Linked DNA regions of Variovorax sp. PBL-E5. The protein of the gene in region 1 interacts with the protein of each later gene in a pairwise test. Links are inferred from orthologs where the notes say so. Each region holds a gene or a part of one and is shown on either strand. Other genes may lie near its edges.

Evidence for each region.
Region 2: the proteins of purT (region 1) and WDLP6_RS19170 interact in binary tests that used the Escherichia coli proteins (3 or more experiments, as listed by UniProt). The link is inferred for Variovorax sp. PBL-E5 from one-to-one orthologs.

The regions. Positions count from the first base shown.
Region 1 is NZ_LR594671.1:640,827-648,923, forward strand. What follows is about bases 2,886-5,808. They hold purT (formate-dependent phosphoribosylglycinamide formyltransferase), read left to right. Parts: upstream 2,886-3,707; coding sequence 3,708-4,910; downstream 4,911-5,808. Other genes in these bases: WDLP6_RS03170 (3-hydroxybutyryl-CoA dehydrogenase), read right to left, coding at 2,886-3,550; WDLP6_RS03180 (alpha/beta hydrolase), read left to right, coding at 4,935-5,808. Also shown: WDLP6_RS03150 (DUF2855 family protein), read right to left, coding at 1-735; WDLP6_RS03155 (organic hydroperoxide resistance protein), read right to left, coding at 841-1,266; WDLP6_RS03160 (MarR family winged helix-turn-helix transcriptional regulator), read right to left, coding at 1,299-1,751; WDLP6_RS03165 (crotonase/enoyl-CoA hydratase family protein), read right to left, coding at 1,874-2,689; more of WDLP6_RS03170, read right to left, coding at 2,702-2,885; more of WDLP6_RS03180, read left to right, coding at 5,809-5,885; WDLP6_RS03185 (tripartite tricarboxylate transporter permease), read right to left, coding at 5,903-7,414; WDLP6_RS03190 (tripartite tricarboxylate transporter TctB family protein), read right to left, coding at 7,425-7,913; WDLP6_RS03195 (RNA recognition motif domain-containing protein), read right to left, coding at 8,097-8,097. UniProt on the Escherichia coli protein: Involved in the de novo purine biosynthesis. Catalyzes the transfer of formate to 5-phospho-ribosyl-glycinamide (GAR), producing 5-phospho-ribosyl-N-formylglycinamide (FGAR). Formate is provided by PurU via hydrolysis of 10-formyl-tetrahydrofolate.
Region 2 is NZ_LR594671.1:3,932,386-3,940,421, reverse strand. What follows is about bases 3,126-5,987. They hold WDLP6_RS19170 (polyprenyl synthetase family protein), read left to right. Parts: upstream 3,126-4,028; coding sequence 4,029-4,946; downstream 4,947-5,987. Other genes in these bases: dxs (1-deoxy-D-xylulose-5-phosphate synthase), read left to right, coding at 4,966-5,987; xseB (exodeoxyribonuclease VII small subunit), read left to right, coding at 3,766-4,032; WDLP6_RS19180 (aromatic ring-hydroxylating oxygenase subunit alpha), read right to left, coding at 3,126-3,607. Outside these bases: WDLP6_RS19200 (ABC transporter ATP-binding protein), read right to left, coding at 1-62; WDLP6_RS19195 (DUF2796 domain-containing protein), read right to left, coding at 70-615; WDLP6_RS19190 (sulfurtransferase), read right to left, coding at 612-1,520; WDLP6_RS19185 (DMT family transporter), read right to left, coding at 1,531-2,463; more of WDLP6_RS19180, read right to left, coding at 2,468-3,125; more of dxs, read left to right, coding at 5,988-6,819; bifunctional lysylphosphatidylglycerol flippase/synthetase MprF, read left to right, coding at 7,002-8,036.

The DNA.
Region 1 (8,097 bases):
GGCGAAGTCGATGTAGACGCACGGCATGTCGGCCGCCAGCTGGTCGAGTTCCTCGTAGGCCAGCACGCGCTCGTAGCAGCCCAGCGATTCGCAGAAGGCCTTGTTGGCGGCCGAGGTCAGGCCGACCACTTCGATGCCGTCGCGCTGCGCGAGCTGGAAGGCGGTGCCGTAGGCGGTCTTGCTCGATGCGCTCGAGAGCAACGCGACGCCGGGATCGGCGCCGAAGAAATCGTTGTCGGCGAAGAAGTCGTCGATCAGCCACGAGGTGATGAAGAGCGGGCGCAGCAGCGCCTGGATGTCTTCGGTGCCGGCGGTGTAGAGCGGGTCGGCCTGGCTGCGGAAATACTGGTTGTAGACCGCGGGCAGCGCGGCGCGGTGGGCGGTGCCGTCGGCGAAGCGCTCCGGCGACAGGCGCTCGGGCGTGAGCACGACCGCCGAGGCCATCGGGAAGTAGCCGTACAGGAGCTCGCCGACCGCGACGCCCGGATGCAGCGAGTGCGTGACGGTCGCGAAACCCCACACGGGGATGGTGCCCCAGCCGTCTTCGCCGGTCGGGTAGAACTGCCAGTAGTTCATGGCCTCGCCGAAGGCGGCGTAGGTGATGTTGTTGGCCGTGAGGGCGAAGCTGTCGATCCGCACGCGGACCTGGCCGTCGGCCAGGCGCGTGTCATCGGCCTCGTGAAGGCGAGTGATCGAGAGATCGTCCTTGCGGATCTGCAGTTCGATGGTGCTCATGAAATCACGTTACCGCAGACCTGCGTCGCTTGCTTGAAAAAAGCCCGGTGCCGCGTCGCATGGGCGACGCCGCACCGGGCCTTTCGCGAAACGGGCCGGCCGCGATCAGACGATCGAGAGTTCGACGTCGATGTTGCCGCGCGTGGCGTTCGAGTACGGGCACACCTGGTGCGCGGCCTCGACCAGCTGCTTCTTCTGCGCATCGTCCAGGCCCGGCAGCGTGATCGCGAGCTTGACCGCGATGCCGTAGGCCGCGCCGCCGTCCGTCGGGCCGAGGGAAACGCTGGCGTCGATGGCCACGTCGTCCGGCACCTTGACCTTGATCTTGGGACCGACCGCCTTCATCGCGCCGATGAAGCAGGCCGAGTAGCCGACCGCGAACAGCTGCTCGGGGTTGGTGCCGGGCTTGCCGGTGCCGGGCGAGCTGAGCTTGACGTCGAGCGCGTCGTCGCTGGTCTTGCCGGCGCCGTCGCGGCCGCCGATGGTGTGGGACTGCGCGGTGTAGAGCACTTTGTCGAGTTTCTTGACCATGGTGGTTCCTTCGGTTGGTTGGGGGAAAAAGACTAGGCAGCCTTGACGCGATCGCGCAGGGTCTGGATCTGCTGCGTGAGGGCGATGAGTTCGGGCACCGAGCACTGCGTGGCGGCCATCAGGCAGCCCGGCACGCCGGCGGCGCGCGCCTTGAGCTTGCGGCCCGCGGCGGTGAGGGTGACGCGGACCCGGCGCTCGTCATCGACATCGCGGATGCGCGCCACCAGGCCGCTGGCTTCGAGCCGCTTGAGCAAGGGCGTGAGCGTGCCCGAATCGAGCGAGAGTCGCTCGCCGAGCTCGGACACCATGAGCCCGTCGCGCTCCCACAGCACCAGCATCACGAGGTATTGCGGGTAGGTGAGATGGAGCTTGTCGAGCAGCGGCTTGTAGAGCTTGGTCATCGCCAGCGAGGCGGAGTAGACCGCGAAGCAGAGCTGGTTGTCGAGCCGGAGCATCTCGTCGGTCGATGGGGGCTGGGTGCGCATGGCCGGAAGTATAGCCTCCAATTAAATTGTGTGCAATGTAATTTGTGAGAATTGTTGTCTTGCCCCCCTCTCCCTCCGGGAGAGGGCTGGGGTGAGCGCGCCGGACCTCCGCAAAGGCCCCCTCATCGCCCACTGAACCGCGAAGGTCTCCGCTCGACAAAGGACCGTACCCCTTCGGCCGCATCCTCGCTGTTCGCCAGCCGCTGCTGCACCGGAATGAAATCCGCGACGGCTGCCGCCGGCCCCTGTTCGATCGCCTTCACTACATTGAGCCGTGTCGCCACCACCGCCAGCGGCGCCTGCGCCGCGATGCGCTGCGCGATGCGCAAAGCCTCGTCGAGTTCCTCCCCGGCCGGCACCACCTTCTGCACGAAGTTCAGCCGGAAGGCCTCGGCGCTGCCGAACTCGTCGGCCGTCAGCAGATGCAGCATGGCGTTGCCCAGCCCCGCGCGCTCCGCCATGCGCAGCGTCGCGCCGCCGGTGGCCATGATGCCGCGCTGCACTTCCATCTGCGAGAAGCGGCAGTTGTCGGCCGCGACCACGATGTCGGCGCCCAGCATCAGCTCGATGCCGACCGTGAAGCAGATCCCCTTGACCGCCACCACCATCGGCTTGCTGCGTCGCCGGTAGCCGGGCAGGCCGTAGTCGTGCGGCTCGACCAGTCCTGCGGGAATCGCCTTCTCGCCGCGCTTCATGTACTCGGCCACCGCGGGCAGATCCAGCCCGGCGGTGAAGTGATCGCCGAATGCGTGCAGCACGCCCACGCGCAGCGCCGGATCGTCGTCGAGCCGCGTGTAGGCCTCGGCCAGTTCGCGGAACATGCGCGGCGTCCAGCCGTTGCGCTTGGTCGGGCGGTTGATGCCGATCAGCAGCACGTGGTCGAGCACCTGGGTGTCGATGCAGCCTTCGGGCGGCGGCGTGGTGGGCGTGGCGGTCATGGACGACCTCGTTCAGTAGCTGTAGACGCCGCGGCCCGTCTTGCGGCCCAGCTGTCCGGCCGCCACCATCTCCTTGAGCAGCGGGCAGGGCCGGTACTTGGAGTCGCCGAACTGTTCGAGGTAGACCTCCATCACGGCCAGGCAGACATCGAGCCCGATCATGTCGGCCAGTGCCAGCGGCCCGATCGGCTGGTTGCAGCCCAGCTTCATGCCGGCGTCGATGTCCTCGGCCGTCGCAAGCCCTTCGGCCAGCACGAAGAAGGCCTCGTTGATCATCGGCACCAGAATGCGGTTGACCACGAAGCCGGGCGCGTTCTTCACCGTGATCGGCGACTTGCCCAGCGTCACCGCCAGCGCCTTCACCGCATCGTGCGTGGCGTCGCTGGTGAGGTAGCCGCGGATGATCTCGACCAGCGCCATCATCGGCACCGGGTTGAAGAAGTGCATGCCGATGAAGCGGTCGGCGCGCGAGGTGGCCGCCGCCAGCTGGGTGATCGAGATCGACGAGGTGTTCGAGGCGATGATCGCTTCGGGCGGGGGCAGGGCATCGACCTGCTGGAGGATCTTGAGCTTGAGCGCGTGGTTCTCGGTCGCCGCCTCGATCACGAGTTGAGCCGCCTTGAGCTCGTCGTAGTTCGTCGAACCCTTGATCAGCGCCAGCGCGGCATCCTTCTGCGCCGTGCTGAGCTTGTCCTTCTTGATCAGCCTGTCGAGACTGCCGGCGACCGTCGAGAGGCCCTTGTCGACCGCGGCCTGCGCGATGTCGACCATCACGACCTTGACGCCCGCGACGGCGCAGGCCTGCGCGATGCCGTTGCCCATCGTGCCCGCGCCGATGATGCCGACTGTGTGGATTGCCATGAGAAATGCTCCTGAAGAAAAAAAGGGAGGGACGCTCCGAAGTCGCCCATCACGGCATTGTGAAACACGCGCGCGGGCGCCGCATTGCCGCGTGTGACAGCGGGCTTGATTTACAGTCCTGCGTACCCGTCTCCTTCTTCTGCACGAACCCGTACCCATGACCACCCTCGGCACCCCCTTGTCTCCTTCCGCCACCCGTGTGATGCTGCTCGGCTCGGGCGAGCTCGGCAAGGAAGTGCTGATCGCGCTGCAGCGCCTCGGCGTCGAAACCATCGCGGTCGACCGCTACGAGAATGCGCCGGGCCAGCAGGTGGCGCACCATGCGCGCACCCTCACGATGAGCGATCCCGTGCAGCTGAAAGCGCTGATCGAGGCCGAGCGGCCGCTGCTGGTGGTGCCCGAGATCGAGGCCATCGCCACGCCGGTGCTGCAGCAGCTCGAGGATGCCGGCGTGGTGCGCGTGATCCCGACCGCGCGCGCCGCGCGCCTCACGATGGACCGCGAAGGCATTCGCCGCCTGGCCGCCGAGACGCTGGGCGTGCCGACCAGCCCCTACAAGTTCTGCGATTCGCTGGCCCAGCTGCAGGCGGCGATCGACGAAGGCATCGGCTATCCCTGCATCGTCAAGCCCGTGATGAGCAGCTCGGGCAAGGGCCAGAGCAAGATCGACGGGCCGGCCGACGTCCAGAAGGCCTGGGACTGTGCGATGGCCGGGGGCCGGGTGAGCCACGGCCGCGTGATCGTCGAGGGCTTCATCGATTTCGACTACGAGATCACGCTGCTCACGGTGCGCGCGCTCGACGAGGCCGGCGCCGTGCAGACCCGCTTCTGCGAGCCCATCGGCCACCTGCAGGTCCATGGCGACTATGTCGAGAGCTGGCAGCCGCATCCGATGGCGCCGGCCGCGCTGCAAAAGGCGCAGCAGATCGCGCAGGCGGTGACGGCCGATCTCGGCGGGCAGGGACTCTTCGGCGTCGAGCTGTTCGTCAAGTGCGAGCAGGTCTGGTTCAGCGAGGTCAGCCCGCGGCCGCACGACACCGGCCTGGTGACCCTGGCGACCCAGTGGCAGAACGAGTTCGAGCTGCATGCGCGCGCGATCCTCGGCCTGCCGGTCGACACCACGCTCAAGAGCGCGGGCGCGAGCGCCGTGGTCTACGGCGGCGTGGATGCGGCCGGCATCGTCTTCGACGGCGTGGCCGATGCGCTGCGCGTGCCCGGCACCGATGTGCGCCTGTTCGGCAAGCCCGAGAGCTTCGTCAAGCGCCGCATGGGCGTGGCGGTGGCGCATGCGGCCGACATCGACACCGCGCGCCGCAATGCCAAGGAAGCCGCGTCGCGCATCCGCCCTCGCCGGGCCTGAACTTCACACCTCCGGAGACTCCCCATGCTGCACCCTCAAGCCCGCGCGCTGCTCGACCTCATGGAACAGCGCGGCGTCCCGCCGACCCACACCCTGTCGCCGGCCGACGCGCGCGCCTTCTACCGCGAACGGCGCAGCGTCACGCAGCCCGAACCCGGGGAGGTCGCCGAGGTGCGCGAACTCGCCGCGACCGGCCCGCACGGCACGATCCCGCTGCGGCTCTATCGTCCGCTGGGCACGAGCCGTGCGGCGCTGCTGCCGGTGCTGGTCTACTACCACGGCGGCGGCTGGGTTATCGGCGACCTCGACACGCACGACACGCTGTGCCGCGAGCTCGCCAATCTGTCGGGATGCGCCGTGGTCGCCGTCGACTACCGCATGGGTCCGGAGCACCGCTTTCCCGCCGCGGTCGACGACGTGCTCGCCGCCACGCGCTGGGTGCGCAAGGAAGCGGGCGCGCTCGGGCTCGATGCCACCCGGCTCGCGGTCGGCGGCGACAGCGCCGGCGGCAACCTGGCCGCCGTGGTGGCGATCGCGGCGCGCGATGCGGGCGACCTGCCGATCGCGTTCCAGCTGCTGATCTATCCCGCGACCGACATGCGCCGCGGCCACGCGTCGCACACCACCAATGGCCAGGGCTATTTGCTCACCAGCGATTCGATCACGTATTTCCACGACCATTACATCGCCGATCCGAAGCACGACCTCGAGTGGCGTGCCTCGCCGCTGCTGCAAGACAAGCTCGCGGGCCTGCCGCCGGCACTGGTGCTCACCGCCGGCTACGACCCGCTGCGCGACGAGGGGCTGGACTACGCGCGTGCGCTGACCGCGGCCGGCAACCGCGCGAGCTACGTCTGCTTCGAGCGCCAGATCCACGGCTTCATCACGATGGGCCGGGTGCTCGACGAGGCGAACACCGCCGTGGCGCTGTGCGCGGTCGAACTGCGCCGCGCCCTGACCTCCGCTCGCCGCTAACACGCCTCTGGGGCGAGCTACTCCTCCACAAAGGCCTCTTCGCGTTTGGCCTTGATCGAAGGCAGCAGCACGATGCCCAGCAGCAGGCAGGCCGCCAACAGCAGGCCGGCGGACAGCGGCCGCGTGACGAACACGCTCCAGGTGCCGCGCGACAGCAGCAGCGCACGGCGCAGGTTCTCCTCCATCATCGGCCCGAGGATGAAGCCCAGCAGCAGCGGCGCCGGCTCGGCCTTGAGCTTGAGGAACAGGTAGCCGATGAAGCCGAAGGCGCCGACCATCCAGACGTCGAAGGTGTTGTTGTTGGTCGAGTACACGCCGATCGCGCAGAACAGCACGATCGCCGGGAACAGGAACCTGTAGGGCACCGTCAGCAGCTTGATCCACATGCCGATCAGCGGCAGGTTGAGCACGATGAGCATCGCGTTGCCGATCCACATCGAAGCGATCAGGCCCCAGAACAGCTCGGGGTTGCTGGTCATGACCTGCGGGCCGGGCTGGATGTTGTGGATGGTCATCGCGCCCACCATCAGCGCCATCACCGCGTTGGGCGGAATGCCCAGCGTGAGCAGCGGGATGAAGGAGGTCTGCGCGCCGGCATTGTTGGCCGATTCGGGCGAGGCCACGCCGCGGATGTTGCCCTTGCCGAAGGGGATTTCGCCGGGCTTCATCCGGATCTTCTTCTCCAGTGCGTAGGCCGCGAAGGCTGCCAGCAGCGCGCCGCCGCCCGGCAGGATGCCGAGGGCCGAGCCGAGCGCGGTGCCGCGCAGCACGGCCGGCGTCATGCGCTTGAAGTCGTCCCGCGTGGGCCACAGGCCCTTGACGTCGGCGGTGAACACCTCGCGCTCGTCCTCGGGCTGCGACAGGTTGCCGATGATCTCGCCGTAGCCGAACACGCCCATCGCGATCACCACGAAGCCGATGCCGTCGGTCAGCTCCGGGATGTCGAAGCTGAAGCGCGCCACGCCGGAGTTGACGTCCGTGCCCACGATGCCCAGCAGCAGACCGAGCACGATCATCGCGACCGCCTTCAGCAGCGAGCCCGAGGCCAGCACGACGGCACCGATCAGGCCCAGCGTCATGAGCGAGAAGTACTCGGCCGGCCCGAACTTGAAGGCCAGCTCGGTCAGCGGCGGCGCGAAGGCCGCCAGGATCAAGGTGCCCACGCAACCGGCGAAGAAGGAGCCCAGGCCGGCGGCGGCGAGCGCGGGGCCGGCGCGGCCCTGTCGTGCCATCTGGTAGCCATCGATGCAAGTCACCACCGACGAGGATTCGCCGGGCAGGTTGACCAGGATGGCGGTGGTGGAGCCGCCGTACTGCGCGCCGTAGTAGATGCCCGCGAGCATGATCAGCGCCGACACCGGCGGCAGCGCATAGGTGGCCGGCAGCAGCATCGCGATGGTGGCCACCGGGCCGATGCCCGGCAGCACGCCGATCAGCGTGCCCAGGATGCAGCCGATCAGGCAGTACAGCAGGTTGGTGAAGGTGAAGGCGACACCGAAGCCGATGCTCAGGTTGTGAATCAGATCCATGGCGCGCTCCTCAACCCGTGATGAAGGTCGGCCAGACCTGGATCTGCAGCTTGAGCGCCCAGATGAAGGCCACGTAGCTGCCTGCTGCCAGGATGGTCGCGAGCACCAGCACGTCGCGCAGCTTGAACTGCTCACCGGCCAGGCTCGAGATGAGGGTCAGTGCGTAGATCGCGAGGATCATCCCCATGGCCGGCAGGCCGATGCTCGGCAATCCGCCGAGCAGCACGCCGAACGCGAGGTTGGCGCCGAGCACGAAGGCCAGCGGCCTCCAGGCCCATTTGCCGATCTTTCCGCCGTCGAGGGCCTCGACCACCAGCCCCTGGAACATGATCGCCGCGCCGAGGATCGCCAGCAGGATCCCCAGCATGAGCGGAAAGTAACCGGGCCCCATGCGGGCGCCGTCCCCGATGTTGTAGGTGGTGGCGCCGACGGCGAAGGCGCCCCCGACCGCAGCGAACATGACTCCTGAAAAGAAGTCGGCCTGACTCTTGATGCGCATTGTCTCGCTCCTCGTTGTAGTGGCATCGAGGGTCGTCGCCTGAGACTGACTGGTTGCTGACCAGGACTGTACGGACTTCCACGTACCAGGGGGCCGTGCCCCATGAGGAAAGGCGCCCGAGGGAGCCGGTTCAGCCAAAGAAAAAGGCTCCCGAAGGAGCCTTGTGCTGGATGCCGGAAGGGCT
Region 2 (8,036 bases), 3.3 Mb from region 1 along the record:
CAGGGCGCGCCGGCACCCGGCCAGCCGAAGCGCAGCGATTCGGCGACGAGCAGCGGCGTCACGAAGAGATCACTTGCTCCAGGTCAGGCGTGTGGTCGGCCGCTTGAGCGTGCGCTTGAACTGGCCCTGCGGCGCGGCGATCTGGACGTCGATCTGCCGGATGCCCTTGAAGGCATCGAGCAGCGCGATGTCGATGAACTTGGTCGCCTGCGCATTGGTGCAGTTGAAGGCGAAGGTGCCGTCGAGGTCGGCATGGCCTTCGGCGGCGTCGGCGTCCGCCTTGCCCAGGCCGAGCGCCGCGGAGCGCAGCGTCACCGGGCCGAGCTTGCAGTTGGCGCTGGGGTCGATCCTGAACAGCTGGTCGGCCGCGCGCAGCTGGGCGACGGCGTCGTCTGCGGTTTTCTTTTCGGCATCGGTCTTCGGTGCGTGCTCGAAGCCGATGAAGTTGTCGAGCGGCGAATCCATCTCGATGACCACGGTCGGGCCGTCGATCGCGACATCGAGCCTGAGCTGGCCGTGCACGTGCGCATGCTGTGCCTGCTGCGCGATGGCCGCGATCGGCAGCGCGAGCAGCGCAGGCAGTGCGAAGGTGGAAAGCAGCCGTGCAGGATTCATGCGTTTGCGCCTTGCCGGGTCGGCAGCCCCGGCGTGTTGCTCCATTCGCTCCAGCTGCCGGCATAGAGCGCGGTCGACCCGAGGCCCGCGATCTGCATTGCGAGCAGGTTGGGCAGCGCGCTCACGCCGCTGCCGCAATGGTGGACGACCGTGGCCGGATCCCGGCCCGCCAGCAAGGTCTCGAACTCGGCGCGCAACTGGGCGGCCGGCTTGAATTTGCCGTCGGGGCCGAGGTTCTCGGTGAAGGGCCGGTTCAGGGCCCCGGGGATGTGACCTGCGATCGGGTCCAGAGGTTCCACCTCGCCGCGATAGCGCGCAGCGGCACGCGCATCGATCAGCGTCTGGTCAGACTGGTCGAGCCGCGCGAGCACGCGCTGCGTGTCGGCGAGCACCACCAAGGGCGCAGCGGCCACGAAGTTGGATTGGAAGCGCGCGGGCTCGTCGCCGCCGGCGACCGCGCCGCCCGCGGCCTGCCAGGCCTGCAGTCCGCCGTCGAGCACGGCCACGGCCTCGTGGCCCATCCACTTGAGCATCCACCAGAGGCGGCCGCAGTAGTTGGCGCCGTTGCGGTCGTACACCACGGCCTGCATGCCGTTGGCGAAGCCGATCGACGACAGCCAGGCCGCGAACTTCTCGCGGCTCGGCAGCGGATGGCGGCCGCCCGATGCGGGCAGGCCCTCGTCCTGCGCCACCACCACCTCGCCGTGCGCGCCCGGCATGCCGTGCTTCGCGCTGAGGTCGGTGTCGAGGTCGGCGTAGAGCGCGCCGGGAATGTGTGCCGCGCGGTAGTTCTGCGCGCCGGCCTCGGGCTTCATCAGCTCGAAGCTGCAGTCGAACACCATCAGCGGCGCTGCGCTGCGCTGCAGGGCCGTCAGTTGCTCGGCGGTGATCAGGGTCGTGTACATGCGAAATCCTTCAATGCTCTTCGGCCGGCGCCTTCGGCAGCGATCGCTGGCGCAGCACGGTGGCCGCGATGCCGCTGAAGACGATCAGCACCATGCCGGCCCAGCCCATCGCGTCGATGCGGTCGCCGAACAGCAGCACGCTGTACATCGCGCCGAAGACGATGCCCGAATACTGCAGGTTGGCGACCAGCAGCGTCCCGCTCTCGGTCTTGGCGCTTGCATAGGCGCGCGTCATGCACAGCTGGCCCACCGCCGCCAGCACGCCCACGGGCGCGAGCCACAGGGCATGCATCCAGGTCCATTCGGCCCACGGCGTGGCTTCGCCGAGCAGCGTGGCCAGGCCGCCGGCGATCGCCGAGCCCACCGCGAAATAGAACACGGTTCGCTCCTCGGGTTCACCGAGCCGCGAGAGTGCCACCACCTGCATGTAGGCAAAGGCCGCCGTGAGGCCCGACATCAGCCCGACCAGGCCCGCGAAGCCCTGGCTGTCGTTGACGTTGGGCTTGAGCATCAGCACCACGCCGACGAAGCCCGCGAGCACGGTGAGGATCAGCGGCCCCTGCAGCGGCGGCCGCGGCAGGCTGCCGTCGCGCCCGGGCACCGGCATCCAGGCCAGCAGCGTGCCGCCGATCAGGAAGGCGGCGATCCAGACGCTGCTCATGTAGTTGAGCGTCATCGCGGTGGCCAGCGGCATGTGGGCGATAGAGTAGAACCACGCGCCCATCGACACCACGCCGATCAGGCTGCGCCAGCCGTGCATCAGCGGGTAGCGCGTGCCCAGCGAGACGCCGCGGCTGCGCGCCAGCGCCCACAGGAAAAGGATGCCGATCAGGCCACGGTACAACACCAGTTCGGCACTGGAGAACCAGGCCGAGGCGATCTTGACGCACACGCCCATGGTCGCGAAGACCAGTGCGCCCAGCACCATCCAGAGTGCCTGCATTGCCTCAGGGGCTCTTCATCTCGCGGCGGTACCATTCGTGGAACTGCTGCATGCCATCTTCCATCGGGCTCTGGTAGGGGCCGCTCTCGTCGTCGCCGCGCTGCATCAGCGCGCGGCGGCCGGCGTCCATGCGCTCGGCGATCTCGTCGTCCTCGGCGCAGGTCTCCATGTAGGCGGCCTGCTGGGCTTCGATGAATTCGCGCTCGAAGGCGACGATTTCCTCGGGGTAGAAGAACTCGACCATGTTGAGCGTCTTCTGCGGGCCGACCGGATGCAGCGTCGAGACGGTGAGCACGTGCGGATACCACTCGACCATCACATGCGGGTAGTAGGTGAGCCAGATCGCACCGTACTTGGGCGGCTTGCCCTCGCGGTACTTCAGCAATTGCTCCTGCCAGCGCTGATAGATCGGGCTGCCGGCGCGGCCGAGCCGGTTGGCAACGCCGACCGTCTGCACCGAGAAATGCCGGTTGAATTCCCAGCGCAGGTCGTCGCAGGTGACGAAGCTGCCGAGCCCGGGATGGAAGGGGCCGACGTGGTAGTCCTCGAGGTAGACCTCGATGAAGGTCTTCCAGTTGTAGTTGCACTCGTGCAGCACGACCCGGTCGAGCGCGTAGCCTTCGAAGTCGAGGTCGGCGCGCGGGCCCAGGCTGGCGAGGTCGGCCGCGACGTCGCGGCCCTGTCCGCGGGCGTTCTTCTCGAACAACAGGCCGTTCCACTCGGTCAGCGGGTAGTTGTGCAGGTTGAGGCAGGGATCCTGCTCGAAGTGCGGCGCGCCGATCAGCGTGCCGGTGCTGCGCGGATCGGCCGCGGCATAGGTCCAGCGGTGCAGCGGGCAGACGATGTTGCCGCCGCCCTGCGCATCGAGGCTGCCGCGGTCCTGCAGGATCAGCGCCTGGCGATGGCGGCACACGTTGGAGATCAGCTCCACGCCCTTGGGCGTGTGTACCAGCGCGCGGCCCTGCTGCTCCTGCGGCAGGGTGTGGAAATTGCCCGGCTCGGGCACCGCCAGCCGGTGGCCGACATAGCGCGGGCCCGCGGCGAAAAGCGTTTGCAGCTCGCGGGCGTAGAGCGCCTCGTCGAAATACGCGGAAACCGGAAGTTGGCTCGAGGCCTGCTGCAGTTGAAGACTTAAATCAGACATGGGTGACCTGACCAAGCTCCCCACAGGGAGAGAAGGAAAAACGGAAGGCTGCCGTCGAAAGGTGCTGAACGGCCCGAGGAATTGCGCCGGTGCGACCGGCCAGGGAAGACCAGGATTGTAGCCGTCCTAAAATGCCCTGTTTCATCCCCGATCCCCGAATGCCCAAGGTGCCTTCCTCCTCCCCGCCGGGCCAACCCCCTGCACCCGATACGGGCCCGCTGCCCCCCACCTACGAAGCCGGACTGCAGGAGCTCGAACGCCTGGTGGCCGAGCTCGAGTCGGGCCAGCTGCCGCTCGACCAGCTGCTCGGCAGCTACCAGCGCGGCGCCGTGTTGCTGGCCTTCTGCCGCGACCGGCTGCAGGCGGTCGAGGAACAGATCAAGGTGCTCGACGCCGGCAGTCTCAAGGCCTGGACGGCGGAATGAGCGGCGCGCCATTGCTGCATTGGGACGCTGCGCGGCTCGCCGCGTGGAGCGAACCGCATCTGGCCACGGTGGAGGCCGCGCTGTCGGCCTGGGTCGGCGTCGATGCGCCGCTCGAACTCGGCAACCCGATGCGCTATGCGGTGCTCGACGGCGGCAAGCGGCTGCGTCCGCTGCTGGTGTTCGCGGCCAGCGAAGCCGTCGGCGGCAACGCAGAAGCTGCGCTGCGCGCTGCCTGCGCGGCCGAACTGATCCATGCCTATTCGCTGGTGCACGACGATCTGCCGTGCATGGACAACGACGTGCTGCGCCGCGGCAAGCCCACGGTGCACGTGAAGTTCGGCGAGGCCGATGCGCTGCTCGCGGGCGATGCGCTGCAGGCGCTGGCCTTCGAGCTGCTCACGCCCGAGGGCGACGCCGTGGCGCCGGCCGTGCAGGCGCGCCTGTGCGGCCTGCTGGCACGCGCGGCCGGCGGGCAAGGCATGGCCGGCGGCCAGGCGATCGATCTGGCCAGCGTCGGGCTCGCGCTCGACGAGGCCCAGCTGCGCGAGATGCACCGCCTCAAGACCGGCGCGCTGCTGCAGGGCAGCGTCGAGATGGGCGCGGCCTGCGGCGGCCCGATCGCGGCCGGAGCGCTGGCGGCGCTGCGCGACTACGGCGCGGCCATCGGCCTCGCGTTCCAGGTGGTCGACGACATCCTCGACGTCACGGCCGATTCGCAGACGCTCGGCAAGACCGCCGGCAAGGACGCCGCGAGCGACAAGCCCACCTACGTGTCCCTGCTCGGCATCGACGGTGCGCGTGCGCAGGCCAGGGAACTGCTGGCCGATGCACTGGCCGCGCTGGATCGCAGCACACTGGCCGACACCGGCGCGCTGCGCGCGCTGGCCCACATGGTCGTCGAGCGCGACCGATAACAACAACAAGACGTTTTCCATGGCCCCGCTGCTTCCCACGATCCACGATCCCTCCGTCCTGCGGCAGTTCGACCGCGCCCAGCTCAAGCAGCTGGCCGACGAGGTGCGCACCTGCGTGCTCGACAACGTGTCGCGCACCGGCGGCCACCTGAGCTCGAACCTCGGCACGGTCGAGCTCACGGTCGCGCTGCACCACGTGTTCAACACGCCGCACGACCGCCTGGTGTGGGACGTGGGCCACCAGACCTATCCGCACAAGATCCTCACCGGCCGCCGCGAGCGCATGCCGACCTTGCGCCAGCTCGGCGGCATCTCGGGCTTCCCGCAGCGCAGCGAGAGCGAGTACGACACCTTCGGCACCGCCCATTCGTCGACCAGCATTTCGGCCGCGCTCGGCATGGCGATGGCGTCCAAGCAGAAGGGCGAGGACCGGCACGCGGTCGCGATCATCGGCGACGGCGCGCTCACCGCCGGCATGGCCTTCGAGGCGCTCAACAACGCGGGTGTCTGCGACTGCAAGCTGCTGGTCATCCTCAACGACAACGACATGTCGATCAGCCCGCCGGTCGGCGCGCTCAACCGCTACCTCGCGCAACTGATGAGCGGCAACTTCTATGCCGCCGCCAAGAACGTCGGCAAGAGCGTGCTGCGCGCCGCGCCGCCGCTGTTCGAGCTGGCCAAGCGCCTCGAGCAGCATGCCAAGGGCATGGTGGTGCCGGCCACGCTGTTCGAGCAGTTCGGCTTCAACTATGTCGGCCCGATCGACGGCCACGATCTCGATTCGCTGGTGCCCACGCTCGAGAACCTCAAGCACCTGCACGGTCCGCAGTTCCTGCACGTGGTCACCAGGAAGGGCCAGGGCTACAAGCTGGCGGAGGCCGACCCGGTGGCCTATCACGGGCCGTCCAAGTTCGATCCGGCCGTCGGCCTGGTGAAGCCCGCGACCGCGCCCAAGCAGACCTTCACCCAGGTCTTCGGCAGCTGGCTGTGCGACATGGCCGCGCAGGACGGCCGGCTGGTCGGCATCACGCCGGCGATGCGCGAAGGCTCGGGGCTGGTCGAGTTCGAGAAGCGCTTTCCGGGCCGCTACTACGACGTCGGCATTGCCGAGCAGCATTCGGTCACCTTCGCGGCGGGCCTCGCGTGCGAGGGGCTCAAGCCCGTGGTCGCGATCTACTCGACCTTCCTGCAGCGCGCCTACGACCAGCTGATCCACGACGTCGCGATCCAGAACCTGCCGGTGGTGTTCGCGCTCGATCGCGCCGGTCTGGTGGGCGCCGACGGCGCCACGCATGCGGGCGCCTACGACATCGCCTTCCTGCGCTGCATCCCCAACATGAGCGTCGCCTGCCCGGCCGACGAGGCCGAGTGCCGGCGGCTGCTCACCACGGCTTACGAGCAGAACCATCCGGTCGCGGTGCGCTATCCGCGCGGCGCGGGCGCGGGCGTCACGCCGGCGCTCACGCTCGAGGGCCTGTCCTTCGGCAAGGGCGAGGTCCGGCGTGAGGGGAAGCGCATCGCCATCCTCGCCTTCGGCACGCTGCTGTATCCGGCGCTCAAGGCGGCCGAGGCGCTCGACGCCACGGTGGTCAACATGCGCTGGGCCAAGCCGCTCGACGTCGAGTTGCTGCTGAAGGTCGCGGCCACGCACGATGCGCTGGTCACGGTCGAGGAGGGCGCCATCATGGGCGGCGCCGGCAGCGCCGTGCTGGAGGCGCTGCAGGCCGCGCGCATCGACAGGCCCGTGCTGCAGCTCGGCCTGCCCGACCGCTTCATCGAGCATGGCGATCCGGCCAGGCTGCTGGCCGGCATCGGCCTCGATGCGGCGGGTATCGAGCAGTCGATCCGCAGCCGGTTCGTCCAGGCGGCCTGAGATTCCGATTCCGCGCGGCCGCGTTGCGGCGTGCGGGCCGGCGCCGGGCCGTGGCGCGCCCACCGCGGCGCGCGCAACAACGCGTGACGCCCGGTTATTTTGTGTCACAGCGTGAGGTATTTCGGCGCGGCGTGTCCTCCCGCCTTGCCGATCGGGCGTTCAGCAGATTGCCCCTTCGCCTCGTGTCCGAATACCCCATCGATCCTCTCCCGCTCCGTAGCCTGCCGAAGCTTCGGCCGGGCCCCTGGTGGCCGCGCCTGAAACCGTGGCTGATGGCGGCGCTCGGCGTCGTTCTCGCCATCGCGATCGGCGTTGCGCTGCACCGGCTGCTGCATGAGGTTCGCTACGACGATGTGATGGCCGCGGTGCAGGCCACGCCGGGCTCGAACATCGCGCTCGCGATCGCGGCCACTGCCGCGAGCTACTTCGCGTTGAGCGGCTATGACGCCTCGTCGCTGAGTTATGCCCGCGCCAAGGTCGCGCGCTCCACGGTGCTGCTGACTTCCTTTGTCGCCTACGCCCTGTCCAACACCATCGGCCTCGGTCCGCTGACCGGCGGCGCGGTGCGCACGCGCATGTATGCGGCCGCCGGGCTGGAGCCGCACCAGATCGCGCAGGTCATCGTCTTCAACGCCGCCGCCTTCGGCCTGGGCATCGCGGCCTTCGGTGCGCTCGGGCTGCTGTGGGGCGCGCACGAAGTGGCGCCGCTGCTGCACGTGCGGCCGCTGGCGCTGCGCGCGCTGGGCGCGGCGCTGCTGATCGCGCTGGCCGCCTTCCTCTGGCTGTGCGCGCGGCGGCGCGCGCTGCATCTGGGCGCGCAGCGCACGCTGCGGCTGCCGCAGGCGGGCCTGGCCTTGCGGCAGCTGGTGATCTCGGCCGTCGAGCTGGCAGCCTCGGCCGCGGCGCTCTGGTTCCTGCTGCCCGCCGACCGGATCGCGCTGCCCACCTTCGTGATCTTCTATGCGATCGCCATCACGGCCGGCATCGCCAGCCATGTGCCCGGCGGTGTCGGCGTGTTCGAGGCGGTGATGCTGCTGGCCGGCGGCACGCACGTGCCGACCGGGGCGATGCTCGGCGCGCTGGTGCTCAACCGCGGCATCTACTACGTGCTGCCGCTGGTGGTGGCCAGCGCGCTGATCGTGGTCTACGAACTGCGCTCGGGCGTGGCGGCACCGATCGGCCGCGCGGCGGTGCGCCTGAGCCCGCGGCTGATGGCC